4 regions of the Pedobacter sp. AC379 genome follow, and region 4 is predicted to be linked to each of the others. Evidence: riboswitches for the same ligand, from Rfam matches in the RefSeq annotation. Region 4 holds a riboswitch; each other region holds the start of a gene.

Region 1 (3,168 bases), 2.5 Mb from region 4:
TTATATAGTTAAATACACAAAATTTAAAATGGAACAACAAAATTATCAATATCAAGACAACAGTGTTTTTGTACAGGAAAAATCTGTTTCTAAAAAATTCTTTGCAAACGTTTTCTTATGGATGTTCGTTGCATTGCTATTATCTACGCTTTCAGCTTTTTACATTTCGAACAGTGAGAGTGCATTAAGGTCGTTAATCGACTTTGAAACAGGTAGAAGAACAGCTTTAGGTTATGTAGCCATGTTTGCGCCACTTGGATTAGTTTTATTAATGGGCGCGGGTTTTAACAAATTATCTTATGGTGCACTATTAGGCGTTTTTGTGCTTTTCTCTATTTTATTAGGAGTGAGTTTGAGCTTTATCCTTTTAATTTATACGGGAGCCTCAATCATTACCTGTTTTGCAGCTGCTGCTGGTATTTTTGGCATTATGGCTTTTATGGGCTATACTACTAATATCGACTTAAGTAAGTTTGGTCCTATCTTAATGGTAGGTGTTGCTGGATTATTTATTGCGAGCATTCTTAACATGTTTATTAAAAGCGAACAATTTAGCCTGATTATGGCCTTTGTAGGTATTGCAGTATTTACTGCGTTAACTGCATATGATGTGCAGAAAATCAAAAGAATTGGGATGGGAATCCAAGAGAGCGGAGAAGCAATTCCAGAAGCAGATACTAAAAAACTGGCAATAATGGCGGCTTTAAATTTGTATCTGGATTTCATCAATATCTTCCTTTTCTTACTCCGTATTTTCGGAAGCAGAAAATAGACATTAACAAAACAATATTCTTAAGGCCGTGCAGAATTGCATGGCCTTTGTAATTTTATTTGGCAGCAAAGCGATAAATTTTGGAATTGATGTAGCTTTGTTGCATTTTTGTATGCTTATTAAGAAAGACGGAGGGATTAGACCCAACGAAGTCTTAGCAACCTGTAACCGTACAAGGTGCTAAATTCTATCCTGAATTATTCGGGACCAGATAAGTTTAGGATTACGATTCACGTACCAACTTTTTAAATAAGCCTTTTAGAGACTTGAGATTATAGATTTGAGACTATAGATCTGAGACCATAGATTTGAGACCGTAGATTTGAAAGTTGAGACATAGCGTCTACCCAATTTCATATATCTTACACCTCATATCTCATATCTCATATCTGATTTCTGACATCCCGTATCTCATATCTCAAATCTTACAACAAGAATGAGCATAAGAGAAGAATTAGAGAAACGTATTTTGGTGATTGATGGTGCAATGGGTACCATGATTCAGCGATATACTTTAACAGAAGAAGATTTTAGAGGCGAGCGATTTAAAAATCATCCCTGTGATGTAAAAGGCAATAACGATTTGCTTAACATTACACGTCCGGATATTATTAAAACCATACACCTGGAGTATTTGGCAGCTGGTGCCGATATTATCGAAACCAATACGTTCAGTACCCAGCGCATTTCTATGGCCGATTACCAGATGGAAGATCTCTCTTATGAAATGAGTTTCGAAGGGGCGCGTGTGGCAAAAGATGCCGTAAATGAATTTATGGCTGCAAATCCAGACCGTAAGTGTTTCGTTGCTGGTGCTATAGGCCCAACCAACCGTACCCTTTCCATGTCGCCGAATGTAAACGACCCTGGTTTTAGAGCGGTTTATTTTGATGAACTCGAAGCAGCTTATTACGAGCAGGTACGTGGTTTGGTAGATGGAGGTTCAGACGTCTTATTAATCGAAACCATTTTTGATACCTTAAATGCTAAAGTGGCTATTGTAGCCATTAAAAAATATGAGGAAGTTATTGGTCGTAAACTGGAAATTATGATTTCTGGTACCATTACCGATGCTTCCGGCAGAACACTTTCAGGTCAAACTGCCGAAGCTTTTTTAAACTCTGTAATGCATGCAAAACCTTTAAGTATCGGTTTTAACTGTGCTTTAGGAGCTAAAGAAATGCGTCCGCATATAGAAGAACTTGCTGCAAAAGCAGGTTGCTATGTATCAGCCTATCCAAACGCAGGTTTACCAAATGAGTTCGGCGCATACGATGAGCAGCCGCATGAAACAGCACATTTGGTAGATGATTTTATTGCTTCAGGCTTTGTTAATATTGTTGGGGGCTGTTGCGGTACCACGCCAGATCATATTGGTTGTATTGCCAAAAATGCAAGAAAGGCCGAACCACGGAAAATCCCTGTACTTGAACCACATATGCGTTTAAGCGGATTGGAACCTGTAACCATCACTCCAGAAAGCATTTTTGTAAATATAGGAGAAAGAACAAATATCACCGGATCGCCAAAATTTTCCAAATTGATTTTAGGTGGCGATTACGAAGCCGCTCTGGCCGTTGCCTTACAGCAGGTTGAAGGTGGTGCACAGGTAATTGATGTGAACATGGATGAAGGGATGTTGGATTCGGAAGCAGCAATGACCAAATTCTTAAACCTCATTGCCTCTGAACCTGATATTGCCAAATTGCCTATCATGGTCGATTCATCCAAATGGTCGGTTATTGAAAATGGCTTAAAATGTTTGCAGGGAAAAGGAATTGTAAACTCCATTTCACTAAAAGAAGGAGAAGATAAATTTCGCGAAAGTGCCCGCAAAATTATGCAATACGGTGCTGCCGTAGTTGTTATGGCATTTGATGAGCAAGGGCAGGCCGATAATTATGAGCGCAGAAAAGAAATCTGTAAAAGAAGTTACGATATATTAGTAAACGAAATCGGTTTCCCCGCAGAGGATATCATTTTCGACCCAAATATTTTAACTGTTGCAACCGGCTTAGAAGAGCATAATAATTATGCTGTCGATTTTATAAATGCCACCCGATGGATTAAAGAGAACCTTCCTCATGCAAAAGTAAGCGGAGGGGTTTCCAATATTTCTTTCTCTTTTAGAGGGAATAACACCGTACGGGAAGCAATGCACTCTGCATTTCTTTATCACGCCATTCAGGCAGGTTTAGATATGGGAATCGTTAATGCAGGGATGTTGGAAGTTTACCAGGAAATTCCACCTGAATTGTTAGAAAGGGTAGAAGATGTACTCTTAAACCGAAGAGACGATGCTACAGAGCGATTGGTAGAATATGCAGATACGGTAAAATCAAAAGGAAAAGAAGTTGTTAAAGACGAAGAGTGGAGAAAAGGCCCGGTTGAAGAAA
Region 2 (3,168 bases), 870 kb from region 4:
ATTGCATACGTCAAGTTTTTATTTACAAAGATTACATTTTTATTTACAATCCAAATTTCTCAAGTGGAAAAAGATCAAGGTAGTTTTGCTGCATCAACTAGGATAGCATATGGAAAAATAAAACATATCTATTCCTTTTGAATAACCAAGAGAATCTATAAGTATTTAGTAAAACACAAAAATTATGAAAAAATTGATTTATGCGCTGATGTTACCACTGGTTGTAGTGGGCGGATTAGTATTTGCTAATCCTGAAATTGGCAATGATACGACTAAGAAGCCGTCTTCAAAGCCGCGTTCTATTGCTGAAAGGAATGCCGAAAGAAAAAAGTGGGAGTCTACACCCGATGGCATTAAATACAAAAAATGGGAGGCTTCTCCTGAAGGTAAAAGAGTGTTTACCAGTGCGGCTAAAATAAGGAAGCATACAACTGCTTTTACCAATATGGAAGCTGTTGTAACTGCTCTTTCGCTTCCACCAGGATCAAGGTTAGGTTTTGCTGTGATGGTTAGGATTAATAGCGACGATTATATTTTACAATTTGAGCCAGAAAAGTCACAACTTGAACAATTGCATAGCCTGAGAGTTAACGACAAAATAATGATTAAAAGCCACAGTATATCACATGCACCCAAGTACTCATATCCAATAATATCCTGCGAATATGTGGAGCGAGATCATCAGGTTATTTTTAAACGCATTCCTAAAAAAGGTGGTTGCTGAGTACGAATCCATGGTCTGTGTCTCCACAGACCATTTCTCTCTTTTATCTTATAAGTAATATAAGTATTTGAAGCTTAAGTAATAATGAATGTCTATGGCGTTGCCATTAGTGTTTTGTAGTAAAAAACAATTACATAAACTATTGACCGTTATTTTACTTCACGTTTATCCGCTCCACTATAGGTTTACCAGTTGATTCTTCAGTGCCTTCAATTTCTGCATATTTCACATTTGGGAGCCAGAAACTGCCTCCTTGTATCCTCACAAATAATCGCTTAACCCTTATTGTCCGGTTGTTTATCGTTACCGAAACATGGTAGCTTTTATCACTATATCTTTGTAAATAAAACGGCAGTTTTTTGTGTGATACAAATCTAAATTCATATTTATCTGTCCCCAATGCTTTTGTATCAATGCCATAAGCAAACTTCCTTTGGATATACCCCAGGTCTTTTTTCTGCCCTTTTTCACCATACCTGATCCAATACACCTGAATAGGATTTTTGGTATTGATAGTGCCATTTTCTTTAAGGTTTAGCGCATAAATGAGGGTATTCGTATTTGGATCACGTTGAATATAAAATAGCAAATGATCTATATTTTTTGGTGTCGGAAAATTGATAGGGGATGGATCTTTACCTTGTGCATGGCTTTGAGTTGAAAAAATTACAAGGCTTAAAACAATTGTAAATAGTGTTTTTGATATTCTTAAAGGTGTTTGGTACATTTTATTTTTTTATGTATAAGAGCGGTAGTATGTATTAGGTGTTTTTTGATGTTGATCTTCTGCCGAAATTGTTTCCTCATTTTCATTTCGCTGTGCATTATAAAGCCAATCCGATTCTGCCCTACAATGTTCATAATCATCTAATTTTTCGCAGGAATTGTTTCCCTGAATCTCAAAAAAATCCCTTATTGATGGATAATCAAAATATACCGACATATCATAAAATTTAAATTACCAGTTTTCGGTAGGGGGATAGCTTTTTGATCATTCGCTGAACGCAGAAATTAATCTGCTTTCAAACTCATCTTTTCTGCAATTGCAGAAGGAATTAGCACCTTGTTAATCAACAGGTTGCTAAGACATCAAAGGGCCATTCCCTACGTCTTTCTTGATAAGTATGTATGTAAACAATTTAATGTTTAGACGTCATGGACGGAATCGAACCGCCGTACTAGGTTTTGCAGACCTTTACCTAACCACTCGGCCACATGACTATATGATCTTTTTTAGAAGCCGTTTAACCAGCTTTTAAAGAAGACCCAGCAAAAGTAATAATAATTACTATAAATTCTATAGAAATAGTAGATAATTGTAATTTCTTACATATGTTTTATTTTCTATATCAATTCAATAAACTTGATATTTTTATTTTCAATAATTTTTGAAAGTTTAAAAATATATTATACTTTTGATCAAATATCAGTATAATATGAAAACGTTTCTCCAATCAAAATTGCTGCTGGGAATCATTATCTCAAATGTGGTAACCTTATTTATTATCTGGTTAAATAATCTGCTCCATAGTGAGAAAGATGGTATTTTAGTATTTTCAGAATTTGTAATTTTACCACTTTTAATGGGTATAATTAGTGCCTGGTTTTGGAGAGATCTTAATCTGAAAAGCAGAATATTGATCTGGTATTCTATCCTAAATGGCTTACTTGCCATTTTATTGAGTTACATTTTTTTAAAAGAGGGAACAATTTGTTTAATTATTGTTTCCCCACTTATTTTTGCTTTTGTAATTACAGGTGCATTTATTGGTAAAGCAATGTTTAAGAAGCGTAATCAAACCTTAAATGTAAGTGTTGTTTCTTTATTGCTTGTTGTTTTTATAGCTGATTCCATTTCTGATCACCATTATAGAAATATGGTAAGTGACGAGATAGTTATTAAAGCTAGGCCGGAGAAAATTTGGAAAAATGTAGTGGCGTTCGAAAAAATCAAACAAGCAAATAGCTACTGGCTTTTTAGAGCAGGAATGCCTAGCCCAATGCAGACTACAGTTACCGCTTATAAAAAAGGAGCGGGAAGAAAATGTATTTTTAGCAATGGGTATGTATTTGATGAAAAGATCGTAACTTTTGATATCAATAAGGATTTAACATTTGATATTTTCGGGCAGCCGCAAGATCCTGAAATTATGGGGCATATTGATATTGAAAGGGGGCAGTTTTTATTAAAAGATAATGGCGATGGAACCACAACACTTGTTGGTAATAGCTGGTATAGTTTAAAGGTGTTTCCGATTTGGTATTACGATTTATGGGCAGAAAGTATAACTAGAAATGTTCATTTACGCGTAATGGATCATATTAAAGTACTTAGCGAAAAGAATTAAATATGTTTTCATTTATAGTCAGGCGGTTAAGTTTTTTTAAATCTATCCCCTTGTTTGCTCTGATATTTGATAGCTTAATAAAAATGTGGATGCTGC
Region 3 (3,168 bases), 840 kb from region 4:
TAATGATCTTCCGGATTAAATAAAGCATTGTCTCCAAATAGGCCTTCCCACCATTCAAAAACATCTGCATTGGCTGTAAGTGCATGGCAAACCCAGATTACGTTATCCTTATTCGCATTTAATTTGCCATAAGTTTGATAAGCAATCTGAAGGTTGCGGATCTTTTTCCCGCTTTCTAATTTGAATTGTTTATTGTAATTATATGTAGCACCGAAATTTCCCGAAGAAGATTTTGGAGTATTATCATTTTTAGCGTTATGCATTTTGTAATGTTGTTGTTTTAAATCGCTTAAGCAGGGTTGGGTTAAGCTTGTAAATGAGCTGCAGTAGTTAAATTATTGATACTCGCGAATGCCTGTTCGAAATCGGCTTTAATATCATCTATATGCTCAATACCGACCGAAACCCTTAATGCGTTTGGTTTTACGCCTGCCGCCAGCTGTTCTGTTTCACTTAACTGTTGATGGGTGGTTGCTGATGGCTGAATAATAAGCGTTTTCGCATCGCCCACATTTGCCAGGTGAGATACCAGTTTTAAATTATCAATAACCTGTGTTGCGTTTTCTTTGCTTCCGGCCAACTCAAAAGATAAAACCGCGCCAAAACCATTGCTTAAATATTTTTTAGCCAGATTGTTGTATTTACTACTCGCTAAGCCCGGATATTGAACTTCTTTAACCAGCGGATGGTTTTCTAACCAGGTGGCCAATTCCAATGCATTATCTACATGGCGTTGAACGCGGAGCGATAGCGTTTCTAATCCCTGCAACAAAAGAAAAGAATTAAAAGGTGATAGGGCAGGGCCAAGATCTCTTAATCCCTCAACCCTTGCACGGATGATAAACTGAATATTGCCAAATGGTCCACCGATGCCAAAAACATCGCTGAAAACCAGTCCATGGTATCCTTCAGCAGGTTCTGAGAACTGCGGAAATTTCCCGTTGCCCCAATTGTAGTTTCCACCATCAATAATAACACCTCCAATACTTGTACCATGACCACCAATCCACTTTGTTGCAGATTCTACAACAATGTTTGCGCCATGTTCTAATGGTTTAAATAGATAACCACCTGCGCCAAAAGTATTGTCTACAACCAAAGGAAGTTCATATTTTTTAGCAATTGAAGCAATTTTTTCAAAATCGGGGATACTAAAAGCAGGGTTGCCGATGGTTTCGAGGTAGAGCGCTTTGGTTTTATCCGTAATTTTATTTTCAAATTCTTCAGGCACATCCGGGTTGGCAAAATCAACATGTATGCCCAATCTTTTAAATGCTACTTTAAATTGGTTGTATGTTCCGCCATAAATATGAGAAGAGGAAACGATGCTATCTCCGGCTTCTAAAATATTGTTTAATGCAATAAACTGAGCCGCCTGACCAGATGCTACCGCTAGTGCTGCAACGCCACCTTCTAATGCAGCGATACGTTTTTCGAAAACATCATTTGTTGGATTCATAATCCTGGTATAGATATTTCCGAACTCTTTTAATGCAAATAAATTTGCGCCATGTTCTGCATTTTTAAACCCATACGATGTGGTTTGGTAAATAGGTACTGCTCTGGCACCTGTTGTTGGATCTATTTCCTGACCAGCATGTAATTGTAAGGTTTCAAATTTATATGAAGTTGACATAATTTCTTTTTTTTAATGTTGATTGATGAGCTACAGGTATAGCCTTAGCCTAATATTAACCTAACAGGGCGTATCCCGATTTCCCGGGACCTTCCAGTTTGAATGAAACAAAAAAGGAAGATTTTTAAACTACTGTATGCAACAGCACATACAAGTAACCTTACGCATGTAGCAACAAATAAAAGAAATAGAATTTTTTTCTGACTTTTTCAGGTTTGCAATGGGCTCGCTTAGCGATTGAAGATTTAATGTTTTCATCAGTTCTAATTTATATCTCCAAATAACACCTTGTTATCCGGTCAGGAATTGGCACCTTCTCTCTCTGAGGGTTGCCAGTGGGTCGTCGAGCCAGTCTCTCGCCACTTCTTTATAAATCAACCTGCGAAGATTGACTTTTATTTAGCTTTCCGCCAAATAATATTTCAAATGTCTGAATTTAATTTTAATTCACAAAATAAAATTCCGAATTAAAGTTAACTTTCTGAAAATGAGGTATGTATTTTGTGTTAAATTATTGGCTTAAAACTTTTAATATAAAATTAACGCTTAAAATTCTAAGTTTGTGTTACCTATCTAAATTTAATCATGATGAAAAATACAAAATCCCTATGTTTAGTGCTACTATTTGCCATAGGAAGTTTAAACAATGTAAGCGCTCAATTCGGAGGTTTAAAAGATAAATTATTAAAAGTAGGCACGGCCCAGGGTGCTAAAGCTTTAGGTGTAGATAGGTTTTTGAAACAACCAGCAGCCATTACAACTAATTTTGAAGATGTAAACAGAGCGGGCGAAAAACTTCCGGATTTTATCACCACTTTAAATTTAAAAGCACAACCTTTATATCTATTGCCGAAAAATCCTGATGGAGGATTTGTACTATGTGAAGGCCTTTACGAAATGACCAATAAAAGTTATTGCTTAAAAGCAGGAACTTTTGCTCCATCAAAAGGAGATGGTTATATGTTTGCGCCTGTTTTAGGCCCGAAAGAGGAAATTGTAGTATCTATTTTAAAAAGTGCTGAAAAACATCCAGATGTAGAACAACACGATATTCAGGCTTTATTATGGACAATAATTGCAAGAACTAAATTTGCTGATTATAACGGTCAGGTTAAATTAACTGCAATTAAATTATTAACACCAAAACAGCTTACTCAGCTGGAAGGTGGTGCATTAGGCGTGTTGCCATTTGATGTGATGGAAAAAGCAAAGGATCAATTGCCATCTGGTGTCAAGGCGGTTTTTGAAGCTGAAAATAATATCCGCCAATTGGTTGCTTCTGGAAATTATACCTATGCGGATCTTGAAAAATATGCAATTGTTGCGGGGATGGCTCCGCCAAGAAGTGATGTGCCAAGTGGCATCTGGACGAAACATCCTGATGGTTATTATGTACGTTATTTTCCTTCAGGATACTCAATTACCAAAGTACAGGTATACGTACCGAAAGAATTGTTAGCTAATGGAACCAAATTAATTTACGATGCAGCTGGAGATATTGCCTGTCCTGCCAATACAGGTTCGCAACGTTT
Region 4 (3,168 bases):
AGAGATGTATTTAATACAAATGAATTTTTGCCCTGACCTGAGTTTGGCACTATGCCTACCTGTTTAAGGTTATTGTACGAAATCCGGTAATCGTATTTTTCTCCTGCATCAGCAACAGATACACCATTATTTAATGAATATCCGGTTTGAAAAAAGTCGCGTACATTATCCGGGTGTGCAACAAATGGAACAGCAACTCCTTTAGAAAAGAATTGAGGAATTAATCTTCCATCCAATTTTGGACCCCAACTTTCATCTACCCCATCGTTAATGCCTTTACCCGCACCATCTACATAGCTGAATTTACCTTCCGATCCCTGACCAAATGCATTTTGATAAACAGGTAGTGTTAATAAGGTTTCTAACACAGCGTTTGAGTTAATGGCAATCCCTAATCCTTTTTTTGATTTTCCGGTTTTGGTTTTAATTAAAATCACCCCTGCAGCAGCCCTGGAGCCATATAAAGCAGCCGCATTTGGGCCCTTTAAAACACTGATCGATTCTATATCTTCCGGGTTAATATCCGAGATGGTATTGGCATAATCTCTTGCCCCGGCAGAATTTAACTGCGAATTATCTACAGGAATCCCATCCACCACGAATAAAGGTTGGTTGTTACCTGCAATTGAAGTTTCACCTCTGATTACCACCCGCGAAGAACCCATACTGCCCTGACTGTTGGTTACCCTTACACCGGCAATTTTACCTGCCAATGCATTCACCAGGTTAGATTCTTTCGCTTCAGCCAAATCCTGTCCTTTAAGTTCCTGAACGGCATAACCTAGAGATTTCTTTTGTCGCGAAATACCCAACGCAGTTACCACTACCTCATCAAGTGCATTATCGCTCGATTGCAATACAACCCAAATCGGTCCATTTTTGCTGATTTGTATTTCCTGGGTTTTAAAACCAATGTAAGAGAATACTAAAGTACCTTTATCGGGTGCATTTATAGAAAAAGCGCCCTTACCATCAGTAATTGATGTTTGCTTGGTCTCCTTTATAAGAATGGAAACACCGGGAAGTGTTTCTCCATCTGCCGATTTTACCGTACCGGAAACCGTTGCATTTTGAGCGGATAGCTGCTGTGCTATAAAGAGCAGCAGAATAAACGCTGTTGATTTAATAAATTTAAACATGTGTGTAGTTAATAATTAGTAAAAGGGATAATAATTGGGCAAAACGATTCCACCACGATTAAACCGTGTTAATTTTCATATTACTAAAGGATTGGTTAGCCTAGAAAAAGCCTGTTAACCTGGAGCAGTGCTAACAGGGCTTACACATTCGGATATATGTGCAAGGATTTAAATGATTTAATTTTTGCTCGTCTGTTTCTTCCATTTGGATGATTTTATTTATAACATTTTTACTAATCAAGAATGCAGCAGAGCAAAAAAAGCACCTCTTAAATCAGAAGTGCCCCATATATTTTGATAAGGATATGCAAACAACTGACTTAACTATCCCAGATTTATCCGGGATGGATTTAGCACCATTTCTAACAAATAGCTGGTTGCTAAGGCTTCATAGGGCCATTCCCTCCGCCTTTCTTGATAAGTATTTTAAAATAACTGCAGCAAAGGTATAACTAATTCCATTTATCCTATAGTTTTTGTAGATTTTTATTGAAATATTTTTTCTTTGCTCAATATACCCGTATATTTGTCGACTAATTTAGTCGATTAAAACAGTCCTAATGAATTCGAAAATTATTTTATCAGCCTTATTGGCCATATCAACATCAATTACATACGCTCAGGAAAATACCGCTTTAGCAAATAGCCAAAAGCTAAAAACCAGCGCAAAAGCAACTAAAGCCTTTGTAGCATTGGGTAACTGGCGCGGAATAGCGAAAGTAAAGGAAGGATTAGAAATTCCATTCAACTTTGAGATTAATGAAAAAGGCGGTCAGCAGAAATTATATTTTCGCAATGCTGAAGAAAGTTTCGAAGGTGGCGTAGTAACGCAAACTACAGATTCTCTTTTTGTTAAACTTGATCAATTTGATAACGAACTGGCCTTTGCGATTGATGGTGACCAGCTAAATGGTACATTACGGAAACAGGATAAAACAGGTAAACCTTTAACAATTGTTGCTGAACGCAAAAACTTCCGCTTTAATTCCAATAATAAACCTGCCACAGCAGATTATTCTGGCAGTTACGATGTGGTTTTTAAATCGCCTAATGGCAAAGAAGAAAAAACTGTAGGGCTATTTAAGCAAACAGGCAATAAACTTACAGGTACTTTTCTTCGTGTAACCGGCGATTCGCGATTTCTTGAAGGCGTAGTAGAAGGAAATGAATTTCAGCTATCCAGCTTTATTGGTTCTTCACCAGCTTATTACAAAGGAACTTTCCAACCTGATGGTACTTTAACAGGCGAGATTCTAGGTGCAAGAGGAAGTCAGCCATTTACAGGAACTAAAAATAAGGATGCTGCCCTACCCGATCCTTATAAACTTACTTATCTCAAAAAGGGTTATAAAACACTCGATTTTAGTTTCCCTGATGTAAATGGTAAAAAGATTTCACTCAAGGATGAAAAATACAAAAATAAGGTTGTGGTATTAACTATTACAGGGAGCTGGTGCCCTAACTGTGTAGATGAAGCTACTTTTATTGCACCATGGTATAAAGAAAACAAGAAACGGGGTGTTGAAATTATTGCCTTGCATTACGAGCGCTCTACCGAGCCTGAATATGCTAAAAAAGTAATGAACCGCTTCCGCGAACGCTTTGGTATTGAGTACGATCAGGTACTTGCCGGTACTGCGGATAAACAGGTGGTATCTGAATCTTTGCCAGCCCTCGATTCTTTTCTCTCTTTCCCAACCACAATCATTATTGATAAACAAGGTAATGTAGCACAGATACATACCGGTTTTAATGGCCCTGCAACAGGGAAATTTTATGATGAGTTTGTGAAAGAATTTAATACGGAGATTGATACGCTGTTGAAGAAATAACATTAATAAATGGTCGGTGAGACACCGACCATTAGAGAAAGTTTTCTTCCTATGGTCGAATTGACGAGTAAACGAATATTTTATCCCGGTCCGTCATCCTCGCGCAGGCGGGGATCTTACAACAAAAGCATTATAGGCATTAAGATTCCGAATCAAGTCAGGAATGACGATTAATTTTCAATCGTCATTTCGAGCGA

Evidence for each region. A riboswitch is a leader RNA that binds a small molecule or an ion and turns the genes downstream of it on or off. The one in region 4 is predicted to bind S-adenosylmethionine.
Region 1: another riboswitch for S-adenosylmethionine. It lies ahead of metH (methionine synthase); the one in region 4 lies ahead of ACZZZW_RS15065 (SusC/RagA family TonB-linked outer membrane protein).
Region 2: another riboswitch for S-adenosylmethionine. It lies ahead of ACZZZW_RS11510 (hypothetical protein); the one in region 4 lies ahead of ACZZZW_RS15065 (SusC/RagA family TonB-linked outer membrane protein).
Region 3: another riboswitch for S-adenosylmethionine. It lies ahead of ACZZZW_RS18505 (O-acetylhomoserine aminocarboxypropyltransferase/cysteine synthase family protein); the one in region 4 lies ahead of ACZZZW_RS15065 (SusC/RagA family TonB-linked outer membrane protein).

What each region holds. Positions count from the first base shown of each region.
Region 1 is NZ_OZ409839.1:914,754-917,921, forward strand. Features, by position in the region: gene ACZZZW_RS04040 (Bax inhibitor-1/YccA family protein) at 29-772, shown strand; SAM riboswitch class I at 886-990, shown strand; gene metH (methionine synthase) at 1,209-3,168, shown strand, end outside.
Region 2 is NZ_OZ409839.1:2,541,726-2,544,893, forward strand. Features, by position in the region: gene ACZZZW_RS11495 (winged helix-turn-helix domain-containing protein) at 1-7, opposite strand, end outside; gene ACZZZW_RS11500 (hypothetical protein) at 185-724, shown strand; gene ACZZZW_RS11505 (DUF4833 domain-containing protein) at 879-1,451, opposite strand; gene ACZZZW_RS11510 (hypothetical protein) at 1,461-1,667, opposite strand; SAM riboswitch class I at 1,750-1,849, opposite strand; tRNA gene ACZZZW_RS11515 (tRNA-Cys) at 1,875-1,945, opposite strand; gene ACZZZW_RS11520 (SRPBCC family protein) at 2,161-3,072, shown strand; gene ACZZZW_RS11525 (luciferase domain-containing protein) at 3,162-3,168, shown strand, end outside.
Region 3 is NZ_OZ409839.1:4,248,913-4,252,080, reverse strand. Features, by position in the region: gene ACZZZW_RS18510 (homoserine O-acetyltransferase family protein) at 1-263, opposite strand, end outside; gene ACZZZW_RS18505 (O-acetylhomoserine aminocarboxypropyltransferase/cysteine synthase family protein) at 305-1,636, opposite strand; SAM riboswitch class I at 1,902-2,012, opposite strand; gene ACZZZW_RS18500 (hypothetical protein) at 2,222-3,168, shown strand, end outside.
Region 4 is NZ_OZ409839.1:3,412,295-3,415,462, reverse strand. Features, by position in the region: gene ACZZZW_RS15065 (SusC/RagA family TonB-linked outer membrane protein) at 1-1,139, opposite strand, end outside; SAM riboswitch class I at 1,457-1,563, opposite strand; gene ACZZZW_RS15060 (peroxiredoxin family protein) at 1,700-2,971, shown strand.